Geobacter metallireducens GS-15: one gene and its partner. The protein of the gene in region 1 binds, or shares a complex with, the protein of each later gene. Links are inferred from orthologs where the notes say so. Each region holds a gene or a part of one and is shown in the gene's direction. Other genes may lie near its edges.

Region 1 (14,659 bases):
CGGATGGAGGAGGCGGGGATCCACGTCACCTACGGCGTGGTGGGGCTCAAGACCCACTGCAAGGTGATCCTCGTGGTGCGGCAGGACTACGATGGGCTGCGGCGCTACGTCCACATCGGCACCGGCAACTACCATCCCGGCACCGCCCGGCTCTACTCCGACCTGGGGCTCCTCACCAGCGACGAGGCGATTGGCCAGGACGCCACCGAGCTTTTCAACTACCTCACCACCGGCTACACCCCCCGGCGCAACTATCAGAAACTGCTGCCGGCGCCGAAGCACCTGAAGCGGGCGCTCCTGGCCAGGATCGAGCGGGAGGCGGAACTCCACTCGGAGAAGACGCCGGGGCTCATCCAGTTCAAAATGAACGCCCTGGAAGACGCCGACATCGTGGCAGCCCTCTACCGTTCGGCCCGGAAGGGGGTGCGGATCGACCTCCTCATCCGGGACAGCTGCCGCCTGCGCCCCGGCGTTCCGGGGCTCTCGGAGACGGTGCGGGTGGTGAGCGTGGTGGGACGGTTCCTGGAGCACTCACGGATCTACTACTTCCGCAACAATGGTGACGAGGAGTACTACATCGGTTCCGCCGACGCCATGAAGCGGAACCTGGAATACCGGGTCGAGGTCCTCGCACCGGTGGAGGCCCCGGACCTGCGGAAGGAACTCCGAGCCATGCTCGACGCGCAACTCGGCGACCGGCGGAGCGCCTGGGAGATGCAGCCCGACGGCAGCTCCGTGCAGCGGATGCCGGGGGAAGGGGACGACCCGAGGGGAAGCCACGAGATCCTCATCGCCCTGGCCGAAAAACGCCGCAAGGCCGGTGCGCGCCTCAAAAAGAAAAAGGCCAGGGGAGTTGTCCGGCGCCCTGTCCGGTAACTCCCTCGGGCCTGCGATAATCAGAACAAGCATTTGAAACACAGAGCAACCGTGTTCTCAGTCAACAAATTAGTGCAGAAGTGGAGTGAATTTCGAGTGATCCCACTTCTGGTTGTTTTTCACCATGGCATTGAGGATGGTGAGTAGTTTTCGCATGCAAGCGGTGATCGCGACTTTGTGAAGTTTTCCGGCGCTTGTAAGGCGTTGATAGAAGGCTTTTATAACCGGGTTAAACCTGGCGGCACACAATGTTGCCATGTACAGGACAGAACGCACGGTTGCTCTGCCACCGGAGATTGCGCGCTTTCCACGGAATTTGCCACTGTCCCGATTATAGGGGCATACTCCGACCAGAGCGCCAAGCTGCTGTCGGGAAATGGTCCCCAACTCCGGAAGTGCTGCCAGTATGGTGGCCGCAGTCACAGGGCCGATGCCCTTGACACTGGTAAGGATTTCTTCTTTTGCCTTCCAGGATTCGCTGGACTGAATAAGAGTTGAGATGTCTTTATCAACGTCATCGATCTGCTGTGTCAGCCAGGCAATATGGGTCATGATGCCTTTGCGGACCGTAGGTGCAGCGGAAATCACGCGATTTTTTTCCGCCACAAGCATCTCGACCAACTGCCGGCGGCGGGCCAGCAGTGCTGCTAGATTTTGGCTTGTCTCGTCCTTGAGCGGCCTGATTTCAGGCTTGATGGCTTGGGCAAATCGGGCAATGATCTTGGCATCAAGAATATCGGTCTTCGCCAGCAGCCCGCATGCTTTGGCAAAGTTTCTGACCTGCCGAGGATTAACCACGACCACTGGCAGACCCGCTGCTGATAAGGTGCTGACAGCTAGCATCTCCAAGCCGCCGGTGGCTTCGAGAACAATCCGACAAGGGGCGTTCGTAATGAGCCACGTCGTCAGCTCAGCACAACCGGCATCATCGTTAGTCACCCTTTTCTGGTCACCAGTTGGCATGAGGTAGACATCAAGATGCTCTTTACTAACGTCGACTCCAACAACTGCATCATTGGGTTCCATATTCTCTCCAGTCCCTTTCTTGCGAAAATTCGGGCTCGTTTCGGCCCAAGCAACCGTTCGGGTTGAGGAAAGATGGACACGACGCATTACGCTCTGTGACGGGCTCAATTGGCCCAAGCAACGACCAAGCTGTCGTGTCCAATTCTGGAGAACATATAACCGGTTACTGAAACATACAAGCAACTGAGCAAATTCTGAGACAAATTCCTATTAAAACTGTTTCTGAACACACCCGGGAAAGTTTTGCATCAAATTGAATTAACCGGGTTGATTCCTCTGTTGCTCAGTTGCTCTGTGTTATTCGCCCTCAGTCCCTGTCGTCATCATCCCAGCGGTCGCGGCCGTGCTTGCGCCACTCCTTCTCCCGCCACTTCGCTTCCCTCCACCGTGCCTTCTCATCTTGCCGGATTTCGCGCCGTTCCCTCTCAGGACGGAAGCTGCGCCACTGGTCATGGTCGTCATCGCACCAGCGGCGGTAATCCCGGTCCCGCTGGTAGCGGATCGTTGCCACCGGGTAGCGCCTCAGCTCACGGGGCAGGGAGCGGTACGTCACCGTGGTCCACGGTCCCTGGTACGAGGCGCCGTTGTACCAGACGCCGTTGCGGCTCAGGTAGTAGCGGTTTCCCGCATAGAAGAGGTCGTAGGGTGTGCCTATGGCGACGTAGAAACCGAGTGAAGGGGAGAGGACGAATTCGGGAGGCTCGGCGATTACCACCGGTGGTGGGGCCGGCACGTAGACAGGCCGAGGAGCAGATGCGTAAACCGGCTCATAGCGGACTGGCGGGGCGGGAGCATAGACAGGCGGCGGGGCGGGGGCGTAGACCGGTTCGTACACCGCCACGGGCCTGTTCCCCAGGTTGATCCCGATGCTGAAGTCGACGTTTCCGGCGTGGGCCGTTCCTGTCAGGGCGGCGAGACAGGCGATAGATGCGATAATTTTGCTGGTCATGGTGTTTCCTCCTTTCATGTTACGCCCCTTTCGGTCATGAAAAAAGCCGGGGCCGGCATATCCTGTTGAGATATTTGGCGACCCGGCTGTCTCGGGGAGACCCTGTAGGCTTTCCGTCCCACCCTCGCGGATGGTTTAGTATTATCGTCTATCGGTGGCTATGCGGTTGTTGGTCTTGCCCTGGAAAGAGCAGAGAGCGTGCCAACACACGACCAAAGGTAATAACGTGCCGTTGCTTCTGAGGAATTCCGGGATGGCCGGATTGGCGGGGAATAGGAGTTCCGCCTGAAATCTGGGAACGGCTGCCCCATTTGGGGTAAAAAGCGTCTATAGTTTCACCTTGCGCCACACCTCCGCCACGGTGCCGATGATCCGCGTCTCCGGGGCGGGGGTGAAGGGGGAGTAGGTGGCGTTGTCGGGGGAGTAGACGATATCGCCGTTCCTGACCCGATACCGCCGCAGGATCGCCTCGCCCCACCGGTTGGTCACCAGGACCACTTCGCCGTTCTGGGGTTCTTCCCCGGGCCTGAAGATCACCAGGTCGCCGTCCCGGATGGTAGGGGCCATGAAATCACCGTAGGCGACGATGGCGTAGCATCCCTCGCTGACCTCCGGCAGGGCCACGCGATCACGGATGTCATCCTCCCCGACCCGGTGGGGAAACTCTGGCCCTATCCGCTCCAGGAGCGGGATTCCTTCGCCACCGGGAGAAGTTGCGGGCTGCCCGGCGCGGCGCGGCGTCCGGTACATTTCTCCCTCTCCCGAGGCGAGCCATGACGGGCTTATTTCATAGAGATTACAGAGGGCGATCAGGAGGGTGTCCGAAGGGGTCTTCTTCTCCCGCTCGATGCCGCTGAGGAATCCCTGCACGATCCCGAGGGAGTCGGCAAACTCCTTCTGAGTCAGTCCTTTGTTTATCCGGATTTCCTTGATCCGTCTCCCTGTGGATGGGGTCGGGACGATGGGGGAAACAGCCATAAAATATCTCTCCGATGAAACAATATTTCTGGATGAAAAATTTTCGTTGACAATATATTTCTTTGGAATAATAATAAAATTACCAAGGAAATAAAATATCCCCCTTACCGGCCCACGGGAGAAGAGGTTTTAAGGAAAAATGGGCTTAATTTGAAGCCTATCATGGTGTGCCGGGTGGGGCAAGGCTAAATTGCTGGGAGATAGTGACCTCCTCCGTCAATGGAGGAAAAAGGAAGGCCCGCAGCAGGCGGGCGGGGAGGACGCCATGAAAGGGGCTCACGGACGGTTTTGCGAGGTTTCACAGCTTCTTGCGGGGGATGCCCGGGGAGGACAGCTTGCCGATGATCTTCTGAATGCCTGTTTCGACCATGTGCTGCCGGAGGATGGCGGCGAGGGGAGCATGAAAACCCTGGCCCATCTCATGGTGACACTGGATCGGTTCAATGCCCACGTGCGACGAGAGGGGGGAGAGGGGCTCTTTGTCGGGTCGCCGGAAGAGGTCGCGGCCTGGGCCGAGGAGCTCACCCGGCAGATCTGGGAGAACCGCCCCAACTGACCGGCATCGCTCCGGTCAGCGGGGAGCGTCGACGCGCGTCTCAACAATTTCGCTGTTATGCCATGGGGTCGGCCGAAGGGTCGGCCCTTTTTTTATTCTGTTCCGTGCTATAGTATCTTTTTTGCCGGATGACTCCGGACCTAATCACCGCATACCGAAGGAACCGAACCCCCATGGCACACGACACCATCATCGTCAAAGGCGCCTGCGAGCACAACCTCAAGTGCATCGACGTGGAGATCCCCCGGGACAAGCTCGTGGTCATCACCGGCATCTCCGGCTCGGGGAAGTCGACCCTGGCCTTCGACACCATCTATGCCGAGGGGCAGCGCCGCTACGTGGAGTCACTCTCCGCCTATGCCCGCCAGTTTCTGGAGCAGATGGAAAAGCCCGATGTGGAATCCATTGAGGGGCTCTCTCCCGCCATCTCCATCGAGCAGAAGACCACGAGCAGAAACCCCCGCTCCACCGTGGGCACCGTTACCGAGATTTACGACTACCTCCGGCTTCTCTTCGCCCGGGTCGGCCATCCCCACTGCTACCAGTGCGGCAAAGAAATAACCTCCCAGACCGTCTCCCAGATGGTTGACCAGATCATGGCCATGGCAACGGGGACCAAGCTCCAGCTCCTCTCCCCCATGGTCAGGGGGCGCAAGGGGGAGTACCGAAAGGAGCTGGCCCAGCTCCGCAAGGACGGCTTCGCCCGGGTCATCGTGGATGGGGTACAGTACGAGCTTGCCGAGGAGATTCCCCTCGACAAGAACAAGAAACACGATATCGATATCGTGGTGGACCGGCTCATCGTTAAGGCGGGGATCGAGCGGCGCCTGGCCGATTCCCTGGAGACGGCCCTGAACCATGCCGAAGGGGTGGTGAAGGTGCAGGTCATCGACGGCGACACCATCCTCTTCTCAGAGGCCCTGGCCTGCATTGACTGCGGCATCTCCTACCCGGAGATGACCCCCCGGATGTTCTCCTTCAACAATCCCTACGGCGCCTGCCCCGACTGCACCGGCCTCGGCACGCGGATGTATTTCGACCAGGAGCTGGTGGTGCCGAACCCCGACCTCTCCATCCGCGACGGGGCCATCGTCCCGTGGGAGAAGCGGCTCTCCGGCTGGTACCACATGACCCTCGACGCCCTGGCCAAGGCCTATGACTTCGACATCCAGACCCCGTTCAGGGAACTGCCGCAGAAGGTTCAGGAGGTGATCCTCCGGGGCTCCGGCGGCCGGAAAATCGAATTCTGGTGGGAGGAGGACGGTGGCCGCCGCCACACCTACACCAAGGAGTTCGAAGGGGTGATCCCGAACCTGGAGCGGCGCTATCGGGAAAGCGACTCGGAGCAGGTCCACGAGGAGCTGGAGCGGTACATGAACGTGATGCCGTGCCCCACCTGCGAAGGGGCGCGGCTAAAGAAGGAGGCGCTCCACGTGAAGGTGGCGGGGCGCGACATCCGACAGGTGACGGCCCTCTCCATCAAGGATGCCCTGGAGTACTTTGCCTCCCTGGCCCTGACCCCCAAGGAGGAGGAGATCGCCCGCCGGATATTGAAGGAGATCCGGGAGCGGCTCAACTTCCTCGTGAACGTGGGGCTCGACTACCTCTCCCTGGACCGGGCCTCCGGCACCCTCTCCGGCGGCGAGGGGCAGCGGATCAGGCTCGCCACCCAGATCGGCTCCAGCCTCGTGGGGGTCCTCTACATCCTGGACGAGCCCTCCATCGGCCTCCACCAGCGGGACAACGGCCGGCTCCTCCAGACCTTGAAACACATGCGGGACATCGGCAACACGGTGCTCGTGGTGGAGCACGACGAGGAGACGATCCTGGAGGCGGACCACGTCCTCGACATGGGGCCCGGCGCCGGGGAGCACGGGGGCCGCGTGGTGGCCCAGGGGACCCCGGCGGAGATCATGGCGAACCCCGCATCCCTCACGGGGCGTTACCTCTCGGGGGAGCTCGCCATCGCGGTGCCGAAGAAGCGGAGAAAACCGAAACGCGTCATCACCGTGGCAGGGGCCACGGAGAATAACTTGAAGGATGTCTCCGTGGACATCCCCCTTGGGGTCATGACCTGCGTCACCGGGGTATCCGGATCGGGAAAATCGACCCTGGTCATCGACACCCTCTACAAGGTTCTGGGGCAGCGCCTCTACAAGAGCCGGGAGAAGGCCGGGGCGGTGCGTGAAATTCGGGGGCTGGAGCAGCTGGACAAGGTCATCAACATCGACCAGTCCCCCATCGGCCGCACGCCGCGCTCCAATCCCGCCACCTACACCGGCGTCTTCGCCGACATCCGTGACCTTTTCGCCCAGCTCCCCGAATCCAAGGTGCGGGGCTACAAGCCGGGGCGCTACTCCTTCAACGTGAAGGGGGGGCGGTGCGAGGCGTGCTCCGGGGACGGGATCATCAAGATCGAGATGCACTTTCTTCCCGATGTCTACGTCCAGTGCGAGGTCTGCAAGGGGGCCCGCTACAACCGGGAGACCCTGGAGGTGACCTATAAGGGGAAATCCATAGCCCAGGTCCTGGACATGACCGTCTCCGAGGCACTGCGGTTTCTGGAGAACATCCCGAAGATCAAAACGAAGCTCCAGACCCTGGAGGAAGTGGGGCTCGGCTACATCCGTCTCGGCCAGGCGGCCACGACGCTGTCCGGCGGCGAGGCCCAGCGGGTAAAGCTCGCCAAGGAGCTGGCCCGCCGCGCCACCGGCCGCACCATCTACATCCTCGACGAGCCCACCACCGGCCTCCACTTCCACGACATCGCCAAACTCCTGGAGGTGCTGCGAAAGCTCGTGGAGGGGGGAAACACCATCGTCATCATCGAGCACAATCTCGACGTCATCAAGACCGCCGATTACCTCATCGATCTCGGCCCCGAAGGGGGCGACCGGGGAGGTGAGGTGATCGCCACCGGCACTCCCGAGGAGGTGGCCAAGGTGACGCGATCATATACTGGGCAGTATTTGCGGAAGTTGCTCTGAGTCACCTTGAAAATCCTCCGTGATGCGGAGGATTTTCAAGGTGACTGACCGTGCGTGGATGTCAAAAAGGGGGGAGAACTACTTTTCTTCGGTAGGAACCGCGACGGGCTGTACCTTCAGCCGCTTGTAGTAGAAATTCTGTCCATAGAGAACCGCGGCGGGGTTATGGCCCGTGACCCGGTCCTTGCAGACCAGCGTCGTGACCGGTGCCTTCGAGTGCTTGGTGAAGAGCATGTCGTGCCCTACGCAGAGGCCGACGATGATGTTCATCTGGGTGCCGCAGCGGTTCAGTATCTCTGCCTGGGCGATGGGGTTGCAGGCCGGCTCGAAGGTGCCGGGGCGGACCTTGTCGCTCTCCTCCAGCCCCAGTTCCAGCTTGTCGATGCTCCCCGATTTGCAGCAGACGCTGGCGGGTTCCAGCCCCTGGGCCTCCAGGATGGTGACGAGCTGCTTCGTTTCCTCCAGGAGGCCGATGCAGGTGGCAATCCCTACCTTCGTCCACCCCATGAGCTTCGCCAGGGCGACAGTGTCCTCCACCCGGGTCCAGCGGGCCACCACGGCGTCGCTCCCCTGCATCTTCTGGTAGCAGAGCCCCTCCACCCTGGCCGCCACGCGGGCAAGGCGGGCGTCGTCGCCATCCCCCCGGTACTCGGCGAAACTCTCGTCGATGATGTCGGGGGAGGTTTTCGAGGGGCAGTTGGCCGGCTGGCCGGGGCGGTTGTCCGGGCTGCTCCAGCAGTTGGTGGTGCCGCTCTTCTGCCAGACTGCGCTGCAGTTGGCGCAGGAGGGTATCGTTTCGTTATCGGCCATGGTCAGTGCTCCTTCATGAGGACATAGGGGCTGATGATGAGGGTGCTGAAGCGGGCGGCCTTGTCGGCGTCCCAGGCGGCGATCTGCCCTTCGCTCGGCTTAGACAGCTTGCCGGTTTCGATCCATGCCCCCACGGTCGCCGTGTCGTCCCTGGCGATCCGCTCCCCCACCTCTGCTATTTCCAGTTCAGGGGCCACAACGATCAGGCCCCCCCGCTCCAGATGGGCCCGGAGCCAGTTCCACTCCGCCACGTCCACCTGAAGGGCCAGTTCTTCTTTTGTTGGTTTCACGCATTGTCTCCTTCACTTCGTGTTCGCGACTTCGACAGAATACCAGCATTGCGGGAAAAATCCAGACGGTAGCGTTCAGTTCACTCCCGCTCGAACTCCGGTAGGTGCCGGCGGTGCTTCAGGGGGAGGTTTTGCCGCTGGAGCTTCGGATTGTGGCGCTCCGCGATGGAGAGGCGGTCGAAGTAGCGCTGCCAGAGATCCCGAAAGAGCTCCTCTCCAGCGGAGAGGGGGAGGGGACCGGTCACCTCCAGGGGAATGTCGGCCCACTCGCGGCGGGCAGGGTCGAAGGCCACCGCCTCGTTCCGCCGTCGGTCGTGGATGATCCAGCGCTGGTCGGCGAACCGGGCCGCGAAGTGGGGAGCGATGAGGGGGAGGATCCGGTGATCGGGCTCCATGGCGGCGTACCAGACATCCCCCTCCAGTTGCCGGAAGCGAACAAGCCCCTTGTAGCGGTGGGCCTCGCGCCCCACTGCCCGGGCCAGCTTCCAGACCGGGATGACCGCCTCGTGGGCCAGCATGGCGCCGAACCGGGGCCCCGTTGTCAGCCCCAGTTGCAGGTAGCGGAAGAGGAGGATTTCCCGACCCGGTTCCCCGGCGTGGAAGGCGTAGCGGAGAGTCTGCACGGCCCCGGCGGGGAGGGTACGGCGGATGAGCTGATAGAGCTCCCCGGCCCGGTCCCGGTCCGTCTCCACTTCTTCGACGGCGGCGAAGAGCCCCTGTTGCTCCGGCTCCCGGTCAGTGATCGCCTCGGGCTCGGCGCTCCGCTCCCGTGCCAGGGCCACGGCCGTGAGAAATCCGGCAAAGGTGCCGTCGTAGCGGAGGATCACAGCTCCCCCGTGATGGTGGACCGGATGTCGATGGCGTTGGCGCCGTCGAAGAGGGAGGGCTGGCTCCAGCGAGGCCGGGGGGTAGTCCGCTCCGTGAGCCGCGCCTGGAGTCCCGCGGCGTCCGGGGTCATGTCGGCACCGAACCGTCCCCGGGCCGTGACGAAGTACCGGGCCCGCTTCATGACCACCCCAAGCAGGGCCAGATCATCCAGGGAGAGGTGTCCCCCCCGCCGTGCCCCGACGATCCGCTGGGCCGACCGGACGCCGATCCCCGGCACCCGCAGGAGAAGTTCCAGGGGGGCTCGGTTCACCTCCACGGGGAAGAGGTGGAGGTTCCGCAGGGCCCACCCCGCCTTGGGGTCCAGGGAGAGGTCCAGGTTGGGGTGCTCCTCGTCCAGAAGCTCCCCGGCGGCGAACCCGTAGTAGCGCATGAGCCAGTCGGCCTGGTAGAGGCGGTGCTCCCGCACCAGGGGCGGCGTGCCGACCACGGAGGGGAGGCGAGTGTCGGTGTTCACCGGAATGAAGGCCGAGTAGTAGACCCGCTTCATGGAGAGGCGCCCGTAGAGCCCGGCGGCCAGCGACACGATCTGCAGGTCGCTCTCCCCGCTGGCGCCGATGATGAGCTGGGTGCTCTGCCCCGCCGGGGCAAAGGGAGGGATCTTCCGGGATACCTTCCGCTCCTCCTTTGTCTGGACGATGAGCTCCCCCACCCGTTTCATGGGTGCGACGATGGCCTCGCGGCTTTTGTCCGGGGCCAGGAGTTGCAGGCTCTCCCTGCTCGGCAGCTCCATGTTGACGCTCACCCGGTCCGCCAGGCGCCCCAGCCGGTCAACCAGGAGAAGGTCGGCGCCGGGGACCACCTTCACGTGGATGTAGCCGTTGAAGCGGTGCTCCTCCCGCAGGATGCTGGTCGCCTCGATGAGGAGCTCCATGGTGTGGTCCGGATCCTTCACCACGCCGGTGGAGAGGAAGAGCCCCTCGATGGCGTTGCGGCGGTAGAAGCCGATGGTGAGTTCCGCCACCTCGGCGGGGGTGAGGAGCACCCGGCGGGTATCGTTGGAGCGGCGGTTCACGCAGTAGGCGCAGTCGTAAATGCAGGCGTTGGTCAGGAGGATTTTGAGGAGCGACACGCAGCGGCCGTCGGCGGTCCAGCTGTGGCAGATGCCGCACTGGGCGGCGTTGCCGATCCCCCCTTTGTTACGGCGCGAGCTGCCGCTGGAGGCGCAGGAGACATCGTACTTGGCGCCGTCGGCGAGGATTTCGAGTTTTTCGGCAAGGCTGAGTTCGGGCATGGTGCTCACTGTTTCCCGTCAGAATAATCAAGGCCCGGGCAATCCTACCCCGGGCCTGTGACGGAATGTGTCGCTAATGTATCGCCTCAGAGGGAAAACGCCCGGCTCTCCCGCTCCACCTTGTCCACCACGCAGTAGATTCCCCCTTCCTTCATCCCCGGCTTGAAGCAGCCGTTGCAGGAGATGCAGCGGGCCCGGCTCTCGTCCCCCTCCTCCCAGCGGCGAGGGAGGTTGGGCTCCCGGATGAGGGGGCGGGAAAGGGAGACAAAGTCGGCCTCTTCCCGTCGGATGACCCCTTCCACCAGCTCGAAGGTGCGGAACCCCCCCACCACCATGACGGGGCAGGAGACCACCTGCTTGATCCGGTAGGCGAGGGGGAGGTTGTAGGCCTCCTGCTCCCGGGTCTCGATCCCCTGGCGGACCGGGGTCTGTCCGCCCGAGGCCGGTGTGCCGCCGGAGACCTCGATGGCGTCGATCCCCTCCTCATCCAGCATCCGGGCCACCAGAACCGCCTCCTCCAGGTCGAGTCCCCCGTTCAGGTTGTCGGAGCCGTTGAGTTTCACCATGACCGGGAAATCCTTCCCCACGGCGGCACGTACAGCATGGGAAATCTCCAGGAGAAAGCGGCACCGGTTCTCCAGGGAGCCGCCGTAGCGGTCGGTGCGGCGGTTGGTGAGGGGGGAGAGGAACTGGTTGATGAGGTAGCCGTGGGCGGCATGGAGCTGGACCGCGTCGAAGCCCCACTCCCGGGCCCGGACGGCGCCGGCGGCGAAGGCTGCCACCAGATCCGCGATCTCGGCCTCGGGGAGTTCACGGGGAAGTTCCGGGTATTGATCGATTTGCACGGCGGTAGGGGCCACTGGCTGAGCGCCGGCCGCCCTGGCCGTGGTCTGGCCGCCGCAGTGGACCAGCTGGAGACAGATTTTACCCCCCTCCCGGTGGACCGCCTCGGTCAGGAGCCGTGCCTCGGGGGCAAAGGAGTCCTCGTGGATTCCCAGCTGTCCGGGAAGCTGCTTTCCGTCGGGACGGACGAAGGCGTAGCCGGAGATGATGAGCCCCACCCCGCCCCGGGCCAGGGTCCCGTAGTAGGCGGCCAGCTTCTCCGTGGGATGCCCTCCGGCCCGGCACATCCCCTCCCAGGTGGCGGAGCGGACCAGCCGGTTGCGGAGTGTCAGGTGGTGGATCTTTGTCTCGTCGAACACCTTGCGCATTGAATCAAACCTCCGTCAGAAAATCTCGAAAAACTTCCCCGTCCCCAGCTTGTGGACCTTCATAAGGTTCGTGGAACCTCGGGCCTCCACCGGCACCCCCATGGTTATGACGATCACGTCTCCCTTGCGGTACCCCGCCGAGAGGAACGTCGATTCCACGGCCGCGATCTGCTCGTCGGTGCCGGTCATGGGGCCAATGGGGAGCGGCTTCACCCCCCAGTAGAGGGAGAGGCGCCGCCGGGTCTCCAGGGACTGGGTAAAGGCGATGATGGGGAGCGGCGGCCGGAACTTGGAGATGAGGGCGGCGGTGCTCCCCGACTGGGTCATGACCGAGATGGCCCGGGCGTCCACGGTGACGGCGGCGCGGCAGGCGGCCTCGGCCACCGCCTCGGCGATGCTCGGGTTGTGGCGCCGCTGGGGGAGGGTGTCCTCCATCTGAGCGTAGCGCTCCACATCCAGGGCCACCTTGGCCATGGTCCGCACCGCTTCCAGGGGGAACTGCCCCGAGGCGGTCTCTCCCGAGAGCATGACCGCGTCGGTCCCGTCAAGGATGGCGTTAGCCACGTCGGAGGTCTCGGCCCGGGTGGGGCGCGGGTGGCTGATCATCGATTCCAGCATCTGGGTGGCGGTGATAACCGGCTTCCCCGCCTCGTTGCAGGCTCGGATGATTTTTTTCTGGAAGAGGGGGACCTTCTCGGCGCTGATCTCAACACCCAGGTCGCCCCGGGCCACCATGACACCGTCGGCCGCTTTGAGGATGCTCTTGAAATTGCGCAGGGCCTCGGGCTTCTCGATCTTGGCCACCACGGGGATGTGGATGCCGCGCTCGAAGAGGATCCGCTTGAGCCCCTCCACGTCCTCGGCGCTCCGGACAAAGGAGAGGGCGATGTAGTCCACCCCCTCGGCCAGGCAGAACTCCAGGTCCCGCAGATCCTTCTCCGAGAGGGAGGGGGCCGAGACATGGACTCCGGGGAGGTTGATCCCCTTCAGGTCCTTGAGGGTTCCCCCCTCCACCACGGTGCAGCGGACCAGGTTTCCCTCCACCGAATGGACCTTCAGCTCGATGAGGCCGTCGTCCATGAGAATGCGGGAGCCGGGCTTCACGTCATGGGGGAGGGCCTTGTAGATGGTGGAGATGAGGGTCGGGGTGCCGAGGACCTCATCGGTGACGATGTCGAGGGGGTCTCCCTTGCGCAGGGAGATGGCGCCGTTCTCCATGCGGCCGGTCCTGATCTTTGGCCCCTGGAGGTCGGCCAGGATGCCGATCTCCTTTCCCCGGGCGGCAGAAAGACGCCGGATGGTGGCAATGGTCTCCCGGCGCTGGTCGTTGGCCCCGTGGGAGAAGTTGAGGCGGAAAAGGTCTGCCCCTGCCTCCATGAGCTTGCTGATCATCTCCGGCGAGGAGCTGGCCGGTCCGAGGGTGGCTACGATCTTGGTTTTGCGCGACGATTTATCCATGGAAACGATGGTTCCCTCAGTGATGGAATTTCCCGACCCGCCCCTTGTGGGCCGGGGTGGGGGATTTGTGGCATTCGAAGCAGGGGAGTTCGTCCACCTTCCGGATGTCCAGGGGGGAGGCCGGCTTGGCGGGCTGGGGCATGGTATACCCTTCGGTCTGGAAGTAGGGGCGGTCGCGCTCGTCGGAAAGGATCGCCGGCTGGTAGGCCACCTGCCAGTTGGCGCTGATGGGGATCGTGTGGCACTGGTCACAGCCGCCGGGAGGGGGAATGCTCTTCCAGGACGTGAGCATGGCGCATCCGGTGGTCAGAATGGCTGTCAGGGCAACGAGGAGAGGGGGAGCTGTGCGCATGTGATCGTACTCCGTGATGGGAAATACCGCAAATGAGTGGTGATAATGATAGCACAAAGCGTGACTAAAACAAGCCGGCAGCGCGTCAAAACAGTGCCGGAGCCGATGCTTGACCTTTTGGGTCGAATACTATAGGCTCGTCGGTAACTAGCTGAGAGAAATGATGTTTTATCTTGCGAAGCAGCCATGGACAGGAGGAGTCTCGATCATGTGCACCACCTGCGGTTGCGAAACCGATACCCATCATCACCATCACCACCATCATCATGGCGAAGGGAAAGAAGCCCGCAAGATCGCCGTTGAACTGGACATCCTCGCCCGCAACAACCGCTTTGCCGCCGAGAACCGGGCACTCTTCGCCGCCAAGGGGATCTTCGCCCTCAATTTCGTGAGTTCACCCGGTTCGGGGAAGACCACCACCCTGGAGCGGACGTTAAAGGACTTGGCCGGCCGGTACCGCTGCGCCGTCATCGAGGGGGACCAGCAGACCGACAATGACGCCGTCCGCATCGCCGCCACCGGCGTGCCGGTGAAGCAGATCAACACCGGCGCCGGGTGCCACCTGGACGCCCACATGGTGGGCCACGCCGTTGAGGAATTCGACCTGGACGCCCTCGATCTCCTCCTGGTGGAGAACGTGGGGAACCTGGTCTGCCCCGCCTCCTTCGACCTGGGGGAGCATCACAAGGTGGTGGTCCTGTCGGTGACCGAGGGGGAGGACAAGCCCCTTAAGTACCCGAATATGTTCCACGCCGCCGACGTGATGCTCCTCAACAAGGTGGATCTCCTCCCCTACGTGGACTTCGACGTGGAGAAGTGCAAGGAAATGGCCCGCCGCGTGAGCCCCGACATCGCCATCTTCGAGATCTCCAGCCGCACCGGAGAGGGGATGGATGCCTGGTACGGCTGGCTTGCCGGCCGCATCGCCGCCGTGAAGGGATAACGCCGCGTTTCGTCCCATGACCGATGCCAGGCGCACCAGGATAACCATTGAGGGGATTGTCCAGGGGGTCGGCTTCCGCCCCTTCGTCTTCCGCCTCGCGGAGC
Region 2 (15,314 bases), 3.8 Mb from region 1 along the record:
GGTCCTCCCCGAGATGTGGGACACGGGCTATGCCTACCGGGAGCTGAACGAGCTGGCAAAGCGGACCCCCGAGGTGGTGACGGAACTGGGACGGCTCTCCCGGGAGCTGGGGATGGTGATCGTCGGGAGCATGCCGGAGCCCCATGGGGAAAAGGTCTGCAATACCGCCTACGTCCTGGACCGGGGGGAGCTGGTCGGCTCCTACCGGAAGATCCACCTCTTCTCCCTCATGGGGGAGGACCGCTCCTTGGACGGCGGCGACCGCTGGCTCGTGGTGGATACCAGCGTGGGACGGATCGGCGTCTTCATCTGCTACGACCTCCGGTTCCCGGAGCTGACCCGGCGGCTGGCGGTGGAGGGGGCGGAGATTCTCGTGGTGCCAGCCGAATGGCCCAAGCCCCGGGACGAGCACTGGAAGGCGCTCCTGAAGGCGCGTGCCATCGAGAACCAGCTCTTCGTGGTGGCGGCCAACTGCTGCGGAATCCAGGGAAAGCTGGACTTCTTCGGTTCAAGCCTCATCATCGGCCCCAAGGGGGAGCACCTGGCCGAGGGGGGGTATGAGCCGTGCGAGATCAGCGCCACCCTCGACTTTGGCGAAATGCAATCCTGGCGGCGGCAGATCCCCTGCTTCGAGGATCGAAAGCCCGAATATTACTAAGATTATTCTCTGCCGATTTCGGTCGGCTTCAGGAAAACGGTTGACGCGACGGCGGGCCGGGACTATTGTTCAGCGATCACGTAACCCATTAATTATTAACGGAGGTTCATACCGTGTTACACCTTGCGGGAACCGGTCTTGTCGTAAAACTCGTTCTGCTCATTCTCATCTTCTTCTCGGTGGTCTCGTGGGCAATCATCTTTTTCAAGCTCCTCCAGGTCTACCGGGCCAACAGCGAGTCGGAGCGTTTTCTGGACTTCTTCTGGAAGACCAAGCGCTTCGATGCCGTCAACTCCCAACTGGACCGCTTCACCAACTCTCCCCTGACGGTCCTGTTCAGCGAGGGTTACAGTGAACTGAAGCGCCTCGTGGAGAAGGGGGACCAGAAGGAGGAGCTGGATGTCATGAGCACCGAGCTGGGGGGCATCGAGAACATCGCCCGGGCCCTGCGCCGCGCCACCACCTCGGAAATCACCCGCTTGGAGAAGTATGTGACCTTCCTGGCCACCACCGGCTCCACTACTCCCTTCATCGGCCTTTTCGGCACGGTCTGGGGGATCATGACCGCCTTCAAGGGGATCGGCGAGACCGGGTCGGCATCCCTGGCCGTGGTGGCCCCGGGCATCTCCGAGGCCCTCATCGCCACCGCCATCGGCCTGGTGGCCGCCATCCCGGCGGTCATGGCCTACAACCACTTCCAGTACAAGATCAAGGTTCTTATCGCCACCATGGACAACTTCTCCACCGAGTTCCTGAATATCGTCCAGCGGACCGTGACCAAGAAGTAGGAGCAGACCATGGAAATCGGCAGCAGAAACAACGGCGACCGCGGCACCATGTCGCAGATCAACGTCACCCCTATGGTGGACGTGATGCTCGTGCTCCTGGTCATCTTCATGGTTACGGCCCCCATGATGCAGCAGGGGGTCCAGGTGAACCTCCCCAAGGCGGAAACCAAGGCCATGGCCACCCAGGAAGAGTCGGTGGTCGTCTCCATCGACCGAAGCGGCAAGGTCTTCATCAACGCCACGGAGGTGGCTCCGGGGGACCTGAAGGGAAAGCTGACTTCCATGGTGGCCAACCGGACCAAGAAGGAGGTCTTCCTCAAGGCCGACCGGGATGTCCCCTACGGAGATGTGGTGCGAACCATGGCTGAAATCAAGGGGGCCGGCATCGAGCGCCTCGGCATGGTGACGGAGCCAGCCCCGACAAAATGAGCCGTACCCGCCAACCGAGAGATACCGGGCTGGGGTGGGGGGTTGCCGCTTCCTGCGTCGTCCACGCCTCCGTCGCCGCCTTTGTCCTCCTCCACCACTTCTCTTCCCCCGCCCCCCTAGAGGCGCCCGTCTACTACGTGGATGTCGTGAACCTGCCGGTGGCCGCTCCCCAAGCCGGGAGTCCCGTAACCGGAGGGAGCCCGCCCCCAGCGGCGCCGTCTCCCCCACCGAAGCCCGCGGAGATGGCCCTTCCCCAGAAACGCACCCCGACAAAGGCGGCCACGCCGAAGAAGAGTTCCTCAAAGGAGAGTGATGCCGGCAAGGCCTTCGAGGAGCGGATGGACAAACTCCAGCGGGCCATCGACGAACGGCGCCAAGAAGCGGCCCTCGACTCCCTGCGGCGCAAGACCGCAGGAAGCGGCCGCCAGCCGGAGCGGGTGGGAACCCCCGGCGGCACCGGGAAAGAGGCCGGAAGCGACTACGCCAGCTATATCCAGTCCCGGCTCACGGACGCCTTCCAGTCCACCATCGCCCACCAGAGCAAGGCACCGGAAGTGGTGGTAAAACTCACCATCGACGCCGGCGGGCACATCGCGCGGAAGCGGATCGAGCGTTCGAGCGGCGACAAAATTTTCGAGGAATCGGTCTACAAGGCCATCGCCCGGGCCGAAAAGACCTTTGTCCCGCCCCCCGGCGGCGGCGAATTCGACTACGGTTTCATCTTCAGACCACAGGGAGTGGGAAAAAAATGACACGACGTCTCTTCATTCTCATCACCATCATGCTCTGCCTGATCCCCGCACTCCTCCATTCCCAGGAAGGGTATCGGGAAGTGACGGCTGCGGGAACCCACAAACTGACCCTCACCGTGGACTCCCCACGGCGCCTCGGCGGTTCCGATGCTCCCCAGGTGGCCCGCGAGACGGCCGAAGCGCTCCAGTTCGACATGGTCCTTGCCGGCCCCTTCACCGTCACGGCCCCCTCGGCCGCCGCGGCCTCGGCCGGCATCCGGCCGGGAGAGTTCGACTTCGCCCCCTGGCGCGGCGCCGGGGTCGACCTTCTGGTCAAGAGCGGCTACACGGTTACGGGAAACGCCATGACCATGGAGTTCCGCCTCTACAACGTCACCCAGGGGAAGGAGATCCTGGCCAAGCGGTACACGGGCCGTCCCGGCGATGTCCGGAGAATCGCCCATACCTTCTCGGACGACATCATGGCCGCCCTGACCGGGGAGCGTGGCCCCTTCACGGGAAAAATCGCTTTTGTCTCCACCCGGGCCGGCGCCAAGGCGATCTTCCTCATGGACTATGACGGTCACAACGTCCAGCAGCTCACGAAAAACCGCTCCATCAACCTGAACCCCGATTTTTCCCCCAGCGGGAAGGAAATCATCTTCACCTCCTACCGCCAGGGAAATCCGGACCTCTTCCGCCGCGAGCTCTTCACCGGCGCCGAGGCCCGGATCTCCTCCTACCGGGGGATCAACGCCACCGGCGCCTGGTCCCCCGACGGCAAGACCATCGCCCTGACCCTGAGCAAGGACGGCAACTCGGAGATCTACACCATCTCCCGGGACGGGAAGAACCCGCACCGGCTCACCAACACCAGCGCCATCGAGGTCTCCCCCGCCTGGTCCCCCGACGTCCGCAAGATCGTCTTCGTCTCCGACCGGCTCGGCAAACCCCAGATTTTCATCATGAATGCCGACGGCACCGGGGTCCGGCGCCTCACCACCAGCGGCAACTACAACGTGAGCCCCCGCTGGTCCCCCAAGGGTGACCGGATCGTCTACAGCCGCCAGGAGGGAGGGTTCCAGATCTACGCCATCAACCCCGACGGAACCAACGATACCAGGCTCACCAGCGAGGGAAGCAACGAGCATCCCCGGTGGTCTCCCGACGGCCGTTTCATCACCTTCAGCTCCACCCGCGGCGGCGGTGAAGGGATTTACGTGATGAGGGCCGACGGCAGCGGCCAGACCCGGGTTTCCGGCGGGAAGGGGAGGGACTCCCATCCCACGTGGTCGCCGCGTTGGTGAGGCAGGTGTTGAAAATGAAGCACCGTTCTCTATAATGAAAACAGAATTTTCGGTGACCGGCCGGTGATCATGTTCCGGCAGGCGATTGTCTAACAACAAAAGGAGAAGATGTATGCGTAAATGCACCTTTGGTCTCGTTGCCCTGCTCTGTTTCGGTCTCGTTGCGGCTGGTTGCGCCAAAAAGGAGATGGTGAAGCCTGAAGAGGCGGTACCGCCGGTAGCGGCCCCCCAACCCACAACTCCGGCCAAACCCGCTGCTCCGCCGGTGAAGGAGGAGCCCATTGCGGCCCAGCCCATCCCCGAGGCCCCCGTCAAGACGGAAACCCTCCAACCGGCCACGGCCCTTGACACCGTCACGGCGACTCTGGATCGGATCTTCTTCGATTTCGACTCCTTCGTCCTCAGTCAGGCCGCCCGGGATATCCTTTCCAAGAACGCGGAGTACCTCCTCAAGAAGCAGCCCAATGCCCGGGTCCTCATTGAAGGGCACTGCGACGAGCGGGGCTCCGACGAGTACAACCTGGCCCTGGGGGAAAAGCGGGCCAAGGCGGCCCGTGATTACCTGGTGACCCTCGGCGTCGCCGCCAATCGCCTTTCCATCATCAGTTACGGTGAGGAGAAGCCCCTTGATCCGGGACATACCGAAGAAGCCTGGGCGAAAAACCGTCGGGCCGAATTCCTCATTGTCAAATAAAACCATCGTCCGGGAAAACGGGAGGGGAGCCGGCAACGGCTCCCTTTCTCTATTGCCGGGCAACAACTACGGAGACGCCGATGAACATCGTACGGAATATATCGCTCGTCGTGCTGCTGGCCCTGTCGGGATGCGCCATGCGCAGCGACCTGGAGACGGTGCAACGGGACAACGAGGAACTGAAGACCCGCATCTTCCGCCTTGAGAAGGACCTGGGAGGGGTGCGGACGGAGACCAGGGCCGGCATCGAGACAACCTTGCAGGACTTCGAGAAGGAGCGGGCCGGCGCCCGTAAGGGGCTCGCGGACCTCCAAGCATCCATGGACGCCATGAAGGTTGACCTCCAGGTAATGGCCGGGAAGGTGGACGACCTCTCCCTGGCCGCCAAGAAGCCGACCGAGGAGGTGAATCTCCTCAAGGAAGACCTGGAACGGCGCCTTTCCTCCCTGGAGGAAAGGCTAGGAGCGGTGCAGAAGAAGGTGACGGACATGGAAACGGCCCAGGCCAAGCCCCCCGAGCCTGCGACTCCCGAAGCCCTTTACCAGAAGGGGCTCGACGCCTACCGGAGCGGCAATTTCGCTGCGGCCCGGGAGTCATTTGCCCGCTTCCTGGAACAGCACCCGAAGCACGAACTTGCGGTCAACGCCCACTACTGGTCCGGCGAGGCCTACTACGGCGAAAAGAAATACGAACAGGCAATCCTGGAATTCCAGGAGGTGATCAAAAATTTCCCCGGCAAGGAAAAGGTACCTGCGGCCATGCTGAAACAGGCCGGGGCCTTCAACGAGATCGGCGACGTGAAGAGCGCCCGTTACGTGCTGCGGAAACTCATCGACGAGCACCCCTCCACCGAGGAGGCGAGGCGGGCCAAGGAGAGGCTCAAGGCCCTCAAATAACAAAAGGCGGGTGCAAGCCCGCCTTTTTCATTTCCGACATCTCGTATCAGGCCGTCTCAAGCCGACTTCGCCCCGTCGCCTCCCCTGGACGCAGTCTCTGCTGCCCGGTCCCCATGGGCCTTAACCTCGGCAGCCGGGTCCCCCTTCGGGTCAGCAGCGGCGGTCTGGGCTTCTTTTTCGGCCTTTTCCCTTTCATCCAGGTTCCGGACCTCCTCGGCCATGTTCCGCTGGAAGTCGTCGGAGGCCCGCTTGAACTCGGCCAGCCCCTTCCCCAGGGACCGGGCGATGTCGGGGAGCTTCTGGGGACCGATAACGATCAGGGCGATGACAAGGATGACTATCAACTCCGGCATGCCGATTCCAAACATGTTCGTATACCTCCCGTGACAGCGACCGGAGTCGCCGGCCCGCCGCAAAACACCTTCTCAATTCTGACCAAAGGATGTGAAAATAATAGAGTGTGGGCCGAGTCGTGTCAAGGGCGCCATATCGAGGCCCCGCCCATGGACGGGCAAAGGGTTTGACATCGGGGCGAACGTTGATTTAGTATCATCCAATTTCGCCCGTATACGGGAAAACGGGAAAGGAAACACACCCATGCAGGCCGATACCATCAAGCAGGAAATCAGGCGGCTCCTCAAGGAGCGCAACGCCGTCCTCCTGGCTCACAACTACATGCGGGACGAGGTGCAGGAAATCGCCGACATCACCGGCGACTCCCTGGGGCTCTCCCAAGAGGCGGCCAAAACCGCTGCGGACGTGATCGTCTTCTGCGGTGTTCACTTCATGGCCGAGTCGGCATCCATCCTCTCGCCCCATAAGACGGTGCTCCTGCCGCGGCGCGACGCCGGCTGCCCCATGGCCGACATGGTGACGGTGGAGGGACTCCTGGAGCTGAAGGCCAGGCATCCGGGCGTGCCGGTTGTCACCTACGTGAACTCCTCGGCGGCAGTGAAGGCCGTGAGCGACATCTGCTGCACCTCCGCCAACGCCGTGAAGGTGGTCAACTCCCTCCCGGACCGGGAGGTGATCTTCGTCCCCGACCGGAACCTGGGCCAGTTCGTGGCGAAGCAGTCGGACAAGGCCTTCCACTTCTGGGACGGCTACTGCCCCACCCACGAGCGGCTCAAGGCCGACGTGGTGGCGCGCCTGAAGGCAGAGAATCCCGATGCCCTTTTCATCTGCCACCCCGAATGCAACCCGGCGGTGGTGGCCCTGGCCGACCACGCCTGCTCCACGAGCGGCATGTACGATTACTGCCGCAAGAGTCCGGCCAAACGCTTCATCATCGGCACCGAGGCGGGAATCCTCTACAAGCTCCGCCTGGAGAACCCCGACAAGGAGTTCATCCTCGCCTCGCCGGCCCTGGTCTGCCCCAACATGAAGCTCACCTCCCTGGAGGACATCCTCGATGCCCTCACGACCATGGCGCCGGTGGTGCAGGTGCCTGAGGATATCCGGGTGCAAGCCAAGCGGGCACTGGACCGGATGATCGCCATACCGAGGGACTGAGATGCGGGGACCGGGGACCCGTGATCGGAAAAATCCAACCTGTCGAGGTCTATGATGATACGTTCTTTTCAGGGGATGAACCCCCGGATCGACTCCTCCGCCTTCATCGCCGAAACCGCCGTGGTCATCGGCGACGTGACCGTGGGGGCCGAAAGCAGCATCTGGTATAACGTGGTGGTCCGGGGAGATGTGAACTTCATCCGGATCGGCGCCCGGAGCAATATCCAGGACCTCACCATGCTCCACGTGACCCACAAGAAGCACGCCGACGACCCCGGCGCCCCGCTCGTCATCGGTGACGACGTGACCGTGGGGCACAGCGTCACCCTCCACGGCTGCACCATCGAAAACGGCGCCTTCATCGGGATGCAGGCCATGGTTATGGACAAGGCGGTGGTGGGGGAAGGGGCGCTGGTGGGTGCCCGGGCCCTCGTCACCGAGGGAACCGTCATCCCACCCCATACCCTCTGGGTCGGCGCGCCGGCCCGGTACAAGCGGGACCTGACCCCCGACGAGATCGCCTGGCTCAAGCGTTCGGCCGGCAACTACGTGAGATACTCCCGGGAGTATCTGGACGATACGCCATAGCACCCGGCCTCCGCAGCCAACAAAAAAGCCGGCATCCCCTCGAGGGGAGCCGGCTTTTTTGTTATCGCAACGCAGGGAAACTGGTCAGAATTTGAGGAACGTGAGCCGTTCGGCCGGGTCGGGTCGAGCTGCATCGTCCCGTGCCGTCGCCTTTGTCACCGTGCCGCCCCCCCTCCCCTCTCCATCCTCCGTCAGCACCGCCACGCTCCGCGCCATGACCGCATTGGTGAAGAGCCCGCCCCGTAGGTTTGCGCTTGCCAGCGCTGCACCCCGCAGGTTCGCCCCCACGGCATAGACACCCGTCAGGTCCGCCCGCTCCAGGTCGGCCCCTTCCAGGTTCGTCATGAAGAGGCCGGCCCCCGAGAGCTTGGCCCCCTTGAGGCTTGCCCCCCGCAGATTGGCCATTTCGAGGGATGTCCCTCGCAGGTTCGCCCCGTCGAGGCACGCCCCCGCCAAATTAGCCAGGTAGAGGTCGGCATTGGCCAGGGAGGCGTTGCGCAGATCAAGGCCGGCCAGGTTCATCCCCCGCAGGTTCGCCCCCGACAGATCGCGGGTCGTGCCAAGGACCTCGCGCACCTCTGCCGGACCGGGCCGCCATCCCCCTCCCCGCTTCGGCTCGACTGCCACGACCGGCGCAACGGTCCGGACGGGAACGACCGGCGTCGGCTCGGCTTTTGCGGAAACCACCTTCTGGTCCGCTTTCTTTGCAGTACGGGTCACCTTTGCCGCCTTCGCCGGCTTCTTTTTGGCGTGGCCACGCCCGGCGACACCCCGCCTGCTTACGAGACGCACATACTCGGCATAGGCAAGGGCCGGCTTCGCCGGGGAAGAGGCCGCGACTTCGGTGGACTCGGTTTTTTTCTTCCCCGCCGGGGAGGCGGCGGCCGGCGTTTCACTGCCGACGGAGACGAAGAAGGTGGTGATGACGATCGGAATTCCCAGGCAACGGAACAGGAGGTGCTTCATGGACGGTACTTCCTCTCGGGCGTAGTGCGAACAGGGGGGCGGGCTTGCCGGAGGCAGACGACATTGTCCCCTCTTTCCGTATCGGACATTTTTCGCCTTCCTTGAGCATTTTTTTCTCGAGAACCCGGTCCTGCGCCCCCGGAACCCCTTTCACCAAGGGATATGCCGAGGGGGCAGCCTTGCCTTTTCACACCCGCGCTGGTATCGTTCCAGAGCACCCTTACGACGCAAAGGAAGACGGAATGCCCCTCGTAGACAGCCAGCTCATCGACCGGATCACCGGCCACCTCGCCCCAAAAACCGGCCGGGTCACCCTCACCGGTCTCAAAGGATCGGCCCCGGCCTATCTCCTGGCCCAGCTTCTGAAAACGGCGGAGCGCCCCCTCCTCGTCATCGCCCCCGACGCCGACAGGGCCGCCGAGATCTGCACCGAGCTTCGCTTCTTCAGCGGGCGCCCCTTCGACGTCCTCTCCTTTCCCGCCTGGGACGTGGCCCCCTTCGAAAAGGGATCGCCCCACGCCGACGTGACCGGCCAGCGGCTCGCCTGCCTCCGCCGCCTCATGGACCGCAAGACGGCCGCCGTGGTGACCACACCGGACGCCCTCAGGCAGCGGGTGCTCCCCAGGACGATGCTGGACAACGCCTCCCTCTACTTCCTCCCCGGCGAGGAAAGCAACCGGGATGAATTTCTCGCAAAACTCGTCACCCTGGGCTACCTGAATGTCCCCCTGGTGGAAGACCGGGGAACCTTCGCCGTAAGGGGAGGGATCGTGGACATATTCCCCCCCGGTTTCGAACAGCCGGTGCGGATCGAGTTCTTCGGCGACTTCGTGGAGACCATCCGGGCCTTCGATCCCCTATCCCAGCGCTCCCTGGCTCCCCTGGAAGAGCTCCTTCTCCTCCCCTCCCGGGAGATGGTCCTGACCGATGAAGTGCTGAAGTCCGCCTCTCACCACATCAAGGCCCGCTGCGACGAGCTGGAAATATCCCCCGTGGCCCGGCGAGAACTTCTGGAGCAGCTACAGCAAGGCCTCTATCCCACCGGCGTAGAGTGGCTCCTCCCTCTCTTCCACCCCCGGTTGGAGACCCTCTTCGACTATGCCGGCGACGCAGTCCGGGTGGTGTTGGACCCGGAAGCCCTGGCCGAAGAGGACGAACGTTTCGACCGCGAACTGGTAACGGCCGAGGACCAGGCCCGGGAACGGGGAGACCTCTTCGCGTCACCGGCGGAATTCTTCCTGACAGCTTCGGAAACCGCCGGCAGCATCGAAGCGGGACGGCTCGTGACCATCCCCTACCTGACCGTAACCGGGGAGAGCGACGAAAAAACAGCCCTCGCCCTGGACATCCAGGAAAACACCGACCTCAAGGTGGATGTCTCCTCCGACAGCGAGCGGATCCTGAAGCCTCTGGTGACAAGGCTCAACGGCTGGCTGGAGGAACGGCAGCGGGTGATCGTCGCCTGCCACCAGCGGGGCCAGGCCCAGCGCCTCTACGAGCTCCTCTCCCACTACCCCCTCCCCCTGAACATCTCCGACCGCCCCTTCCCCGCCGAGCGGGAGCGGGACGACGGCAAGGTGGACGTTGTAATCGGCGACCTTTCACGGGGGTTCCGGCTCCCCGAAGAGAAGCTCATTGTTATCGCCGAAGAGGAGATCTTCGGCCGCCGCCAGAAGCGGCGCGGGGTCTCGGAGCTGCGCAAGAAGCAGATCATGACGTCGCTGGCCGAGCTGAAGCCCGGCGACTACATGGTCCACCTGGACCACGGCATCGGCATCTACCGGGGACTGCAACACATTTCCCTGAGCGGCTGCGCCGGGGACTTCATCCTCCTGGAGTACGCGGGGGGAGACAAGCTCTACCTCCCCGTGGACCGGCTGAACCTGGTCCAGCGCTACGTGGGGGCCGAGGGGCTCGAACCCCGGGTGGACAAGCTGGGGGGGACCTCCTGGGAAAAGGCCAAGGGGAAGGCCCGGGCCGCCGTCCAGGAGATGGCCGGAGAACTGCTCCAGATCTACGCTGCCCGCCAGCTCCACGAAGGGCATGCCTTCTCCCCCCCCGACGACCTCTACCGGGAGTTTGAGGCCTCCTTCGCCTACGAGGAGACCTCGGACCAGATGTCGGCCATCATGGATGTGATCGGCGACATGACGAGCGCGAAGCCCATGGACCGCCTTGTCTGCGGCGACGTCGGCTACGGCAAGACCGAGGTGGCCATGCGGGGGGCTTTCAAGGCGGTCATGGACGGGAAACAGGTGGCGGTGCTGGTCCCCACCACGGTCCTGGCCCAGCAGCACCTGGAAACCTTCAAGGCCCGTCTCGGCGCCTACCCGGTCACCGTAGAGATGCTCTCCCGCTTCCGCACGCCCAAGGAGCAGAAGGAAATCCTTGAGAAGGTGAAGAAAGGGGCCATCGACGTCATCATCGGTACCCATCGCCTGCTCCAGAGCGACGTGACCTTCAAGGACCTGGGGCTCCTCATCGTGGACGAGGAGCAGCGCTTCGGCGTCACCCACAAGGAAAAACTCAAGAAATACAAGGCGGTGGTGGATATCCTGACCCTCACCGCCACCCCGATCCCCCGGACCCTCTACATGTCCATGATGGGGATCCGGGATCTCTCCATCATCGACACCCCGCCCGTGGACCGGCTGGCGGTGAAGACCTTCGTGGCCCGCTCCTCCGACGACCTTATCCGGGAGGCGGTCATGCGGGAGCTGCGCCGGGGGGGGCAGATCTTCTTCGTCCACAACCGGGTCCAGTCCATCATGAACTGGGCCGAGCACCTGCGCCGCATCGTCCCCGAGGCGAAGATCGCCGTGGGGCACGGCCAGATGGACGAAGGGGAACTGGAGAAGGTGATGCTCGGCTTCATGCACGGGGAGACCAATCTCCTGCTCTGCACGACCATAATCGAGTCGGGGCTCGACATCCCCAACGCCAACACCCTCATCATCGACCGGGCGGACACCTTCGGCCTGGCCCAGCTCTACCAGCTTCGGGGTCGCGTCGGGCGCTCCAAGCAGCGGGCCTACGCCTACCTGCTGATCCCCGGCGAAGGGGCCATCTCGTCCGATGCCCGTGAACGGCTGAAGATTATTCAGGAACTGACGGAACTCGGCGCCGGTTTCCGGCTCGCCACCCATGATCTCGAAATCCGCGGCGCCGGCGACATCCTCGGGGCCAAGCAGTCGGGGAACATAGCCGCCGTTGGCTTTGACCTCTACACGGAGCTCCTGGAGGAGGCGATCCAGAACCTGAAGGGTGAGGAACGGCTGGAGCGGGTGGAGCCGGAGATCAACCTCCGCATCCCCGCCTTCGTTCCCGAGGATTACGTCCGGGAGCCGAACCAGCGGCTTATCATCTACAAGAAGCTCACCCAGGCCGAAAGCGAGGAAGAAGTGGACGAAGTCATGGCGGAACTGGTGGACCGCTTCGGCAAGCTTCCCCTGGCCGCCACGTACCTCCTGGAAGTGATGAAGCTGCGGATTCACTTCAAGCGCTTCCTGATCACCATGGCGGAATTCGACGGCAGGCGCCTCTGCCTCAGCTTCCACCAGAAGACGCCGGTCCCTCCGGATACCATCATCGGACTCATCCGTTCAAACCCGAAGCGATACCAGTTCTCACCGGACTTCCGGCTTACGGCGGAGCTTGCCGACACCTCCTTCGAGGGGGTCCTGGAAGAGGCCAGAAATCTCTTGAAAAGGCTTGGGTGATGTGCTAGCTTCCGTAAGATTCTTCAATACTTAATGAGCCTGAAAAGGAGTTTCAACGTGAAACGAACAGCGGTTCTGACGATCCTCTCGGCCACCCTCCTGGCGGTCCCGTTCACCGGCTGCAAAGGAAAGACCGAAACCGGCACTGCCACGGCCCCCGCCAAGAAGGCCGGGGAAGTGATCGCCGAGGTTAACGGCGACACCATCACCACCGGCGACTTCCAGAAGGAGCTGGAAAACCTTCCCCCCTACCTGAAGCCCATGGCCGACACTGCCGAAGGGAAAAAGGAACTCCTCGATACCATGGTGGTCCGGGAGCTGATCCTCCAGCAGGCCAGAAAGGACGGCCTGGACAAGAGCCCCGACGTGGCAGCCAAGCTGGAGGAGCTCAAGAAGCGGGTCGTAGTGGAGGCGTTCCTCAAGAAGAAAGTGGAGGAGCAGGCCAAAGTCTCCGACGAGGAGATGAAGAAATTCTACGAAGAAAACAAGGACAAATTCAAGACCGGTCCCCAGGTCCACGCGAGCCACATTCTCATGAAGAGCGAGGACGAAGCCCAGAAGGTCCTCAAGGAACTCAAAGAAGGGGGGAACTTCGAGGAGCTGGCCAAGAAGCACTCCATCGACTCCGCCGCGGCCAAGGGAGGCGACCTGGGATGGTTCAGCAAGGGCTCCATGGTCCCCGAATTCGAAAAGGTGGTATTCGGCCTGAAAGAGGGGGAAACCTCCGGCATCGTCAAGACCAAGTTCGGCTACCACATTATCAAGCTGACCGGCAAGCGGCCGGCCGGCATCCGTACCTTCGACGAGGTGAAAGAGCAGCTCAGGGCAGCCATCCTCCCCAGCAAGCAGCAGGAAGTCTTCCAGAAGCTCAAGGATGACATCAAGAAGGGGGCCAAGGTCACCATCAAGGAGGACGTCCTCAAGGGAATCGGAGGCGCCGCCGCGGAAAAGCCGGCACCCGCGGGCCCCGAGAGCACTCCGGCAAAGAAAGCGGAAACGAAGTAAGCGCACCGGGGCTGCCGGCAGCAACGTCGGCAGCCCCGTGCCCCCTCCCCAACGGAAACCATGATCAAAACCCTCATCACAGCCACCCTTGTCCTTATCGCCACCCTTCCCTCACCGTCACACGCAGAGGTGGTCAACCGGATTCTTGCCGTCGTCAACGACGAAATCATCACCTCCTACGCGGTCGAGAAGGAAAAGGCCACTATCCTCAAAGAGGCTGAGCGCCAGCAGCCTCCGCCCCCCCCTGAATCCCTCGTCCATCTGGACGAGACGGCCCTTAACCGCCTCATCGACAAGAAGCTCGTGGAGCAGAAAGTCCGGGAGCTGGACATCAAGGTAAGCGAAGAGGAAGTCCGGCAGGCCATCGAGGACGTGAAGCGGCAGAACAAGCTCTCCCAGGAGTCCCTCGTATCGGCCCTGGCCAATCAGGGGCTCTCCTTCGACCAGTACAAGGTCCAGATCCGCGAACAGCTGGAGCGGCTGCGCCTTGTAAGCCAGGAGGTGCGGTCGAAGATCCAGGTCGGTGAACGGGAGATGCGGGAGTACTACGAGGCGAACCCCGGCCGGTTTGGCGGCGAGGAGAACTTCCGGGCCCGCAACATCTACTTCAAGCTCGATGAAAAGATGCCGGCCGACCAGGTGAAGAAGATCATGACCACCGCCCTGACCGTCCTCCACGAGGCCCGTGACGGCAAGGACTTTGCCGAACTGGCCCGCCAGCACTCAGACGACCCTGCGGCAAAGAATACCGGTGGCGATCTGGGAACCTTCCGCAAGGGGGACATCCTCCCCGAATTCGAGGAGAGCCTCATAAAGATGAAGCCGGGCGAGGTGAGCGACCTCATCTATGTCTCGGGGGGGCTCCACATCGTCAAGCTGGAGGCACGCTTCGCCGGCACACCGAAACCCTTCGAACAGGTCAAGGCCGAAGTGGAGGACATCCTCTACCGGAAAAAGTCGGAAGAGCGCTTCAACCAGTGGGTGGCCGACCTCCGCAAGGGGGCGGCCATAGAGATTAGACAGGAAACGGGGACCGGGGACCGGGGACCAGCAAAACCGTAAACCAACCTCCACCCGCTTCTCGCCGACTTTTGGTTCGGATGCTCTTGACGTTTTTCTTCGCTTTTACCGATCCCTGGTCCCCGGTCCCGGCCTTTACAGCCCCTTGCCCCGCAACTCCTCCACCAGGGTCTTCTGCTCCGGGGTAAGGCTCTCGGGCACTGACACCCCAATCCGCACGAAAAGATCTCCCTTTCCCGCCTTCCCCATGCGGGGGAAGCCGAGCCCCTTGAGGCGGATCTTGGTCCCCGGCTGGATGCCGGCGGGTATCTTGATCCGCTTGGTACCCTCCAAGGTTGGCACGTCGAGGGAGGCACCGAGGAGGGCGTCGGTAAAGCGGATCTTCCGCTCCACCACGATGTCATCACCCTCCCGAGTGAAATGGGGATCGGTTCCCACCTTGATGATCAGGTAGAGGTCGCCGGTTGGTCCGCCGCCATGGCCAAAGCCCCCCTTCCCCGCTACCCGAAGCCGCGCGCCGTCCTCCACCCCGGCCGGTATCTTGACGGCGAGCTCCTCCCGCTTCCCGTCTCGCATGAAGGCCACTCGCTTTTCTCCGCCGTCATACGATTCCCGGAACGTAACGGGAACCTCCATGGTGAAGTCCTCGCCCCGCCGGCGACCGCCACCGAAGCCGAACCCACCCTGGCGGAAACCGCCGGCGCCGCCGAAGATGCGGGAGAAGATGTCGTCGGTGCCGAACCCCATGTCCTTGAAGATGTCCCCCACGTCAAACCCGCGGAAGATGTCCTCCTGGCTGTAGCGCTGGTGGAAGCCGCTGGAGCCGAACTGGTCGTACTGGGCCCGCTTCTGGGGATCGGAGAGGACCGCATAGGCCTCGTTGATCTCCTTGAATTTGTCCTCGGCCCCCTTGTCGCCGGGATTTTTGTCGGGATGGTACTTGACGGCCAGCTTCCGGTAAGCTTTCTTGATCTCAGCTTCAGTGGCCCCTTTCTTCAGGC

The links.
Region 2: the proteins of uvrA (region 1) and mfd are in contact, whole or in part, in a crystal structure (PDB 4DFC), measured with the Escherichia coli proteins. The link is inferred for Geobacter metallireducens GS-15 from one-to-one orthologs.

What each region holds. Positions count from the first base shown.
Region 1 is NC_007517.1:146,512-161,170, reverse strand. What follows is about bases 4,189-7,572. They hold uvrA (excinuclease ABC subunit UvrA), read left to right. Parts: upstream 4,189-4,558; coding sequence 4,559-7,372; downstream 7,373-7,572. Other genes in these bases: GMET_RS00640 (DUF1847 domain-containing protein), read right to left, coding at 7,451-7,572; GMET_RS00650 (hypothetical protein), read left to right, coding at 4,189-4,385. Outside these bases: ppk1 (polyphosphate kinase 1), read left to right, coding at 1-876; GMET_RS00665 (IS110-like element ISGme8 family transposase), read right to left, coding at 946-1,902; GMET_RS00660 (YXWGXW repeat-containing protein), read right to left, coding at 2,210-2,851; GMET_RS00655 (LexA family protein), read right to left, coding at 3,179-3,829; more of GMET_RS00650, read left to right, coding at 4,095-4,188; more of GMET_RS00640, read right to left, coding at 7,573-8,182; GMET_RS00635 (DUF2288 domain-containing protein), read right to left, coding at 8,185-8,472; GMET_RS00630 (TIGR03915 family putative DNA repair protein), read right to left, coding at 8,553-9,299; GMET_RS00625 (putative DNA modification/repair radical SAM protein), read right to left, coding at 9,296-10,591; GMET_RS00620 (NADH:flavin oxidoreductase), read right to left, coding at 10,678-11,802; pyk (pyruvate kinase), read right to left, coding at 11,818-13,260; GMET_RS00610 (hypothetical protein), read right to left, coding at 13,277-13,612; hydrogenase nickel incorporation protein HypB, read left to right, coding at 13,821-14,555; carbamoyltransferase HypF, read left to right, coding at 14,572-14,659. UniProt on the Escherichia coli protein: The UvrABC repair system catalyzes the recognition and processing of DNA lesions. UvrA is an ATPase and a DNA-binding protein. A damage recognition complex composed of 2 UvrA and 2 UvrB subunits scans DNA for abnormalities.
Region 2 is NC_007517.1:3,970,523-3,985,836, forward strand. What follows is about bases 8,450-12,488. They hold mfd (transcription-repair coupling factor), read left to right. Parts: upstream 8,450-8,811; coding sequence 8,812-12,288; downstream 12,289-12,488. Other genes in these bases: GMET_RS17790 (pentapeptide repeat-containing protein), read right to left, coding at 8,450-8,569; GMET_RS17800 (peptidylprolyl isomerase), read left to right, coding at 12,346-12,488. Outside these bases: GMET_RS17740 (carbon-nitrogen family hydrolase), read left to right, coding at 1-658; protein TolQ, read left to right, coding at 772-1,446; protein TolR, read left to right, coding at 1,456-1,875; GMET_RS17755 (energy transducer TonB), read left to right, coding at 1,872-2,627; Tol-Pal system beta propeller repeat protein TolB, read left to right, coding at 2,624-3,913; peptidoglycan-associated lipoprotein Pal, read left to right, coding at 4,026-4,607; tol-pal system protein YbgF, read left to right, coding at 4,688-5,503; GMET_RS17775 (TatA/E family twin arginine-targeting protein translocase), read right to left, coding at 5,560-5,871; quinolinate synthase NadA, read left to right, coding at 6,101-7,015; GMET_RS17785 (gamma carbonic anhydrase family protein), read left to right, coding at 7,070-7,603; more of GMET_RS17790, read right to left, coding at 7,688-8,449; more of GMET_RS17800, read left to right, coding at 12,489-13,293; GMET_RS17805 (peptidylprolyl isomerase), read left to right, coding at 13,354-14,355; GMET_RS17810 (DnaJ C-terminal domain-containing protein), read right to left, coding at 14,449-15,314. UniProt on the Escherichia coli protein: Couples transcription and DNA repair by recognizing RNA polymerase (RNAP) stalled at DNA lesions. Mediates ATP-dependent release of RNAP and its truncated transcript from the DNA, and recruitment of nucleotide excision repair machinery to the damaged site.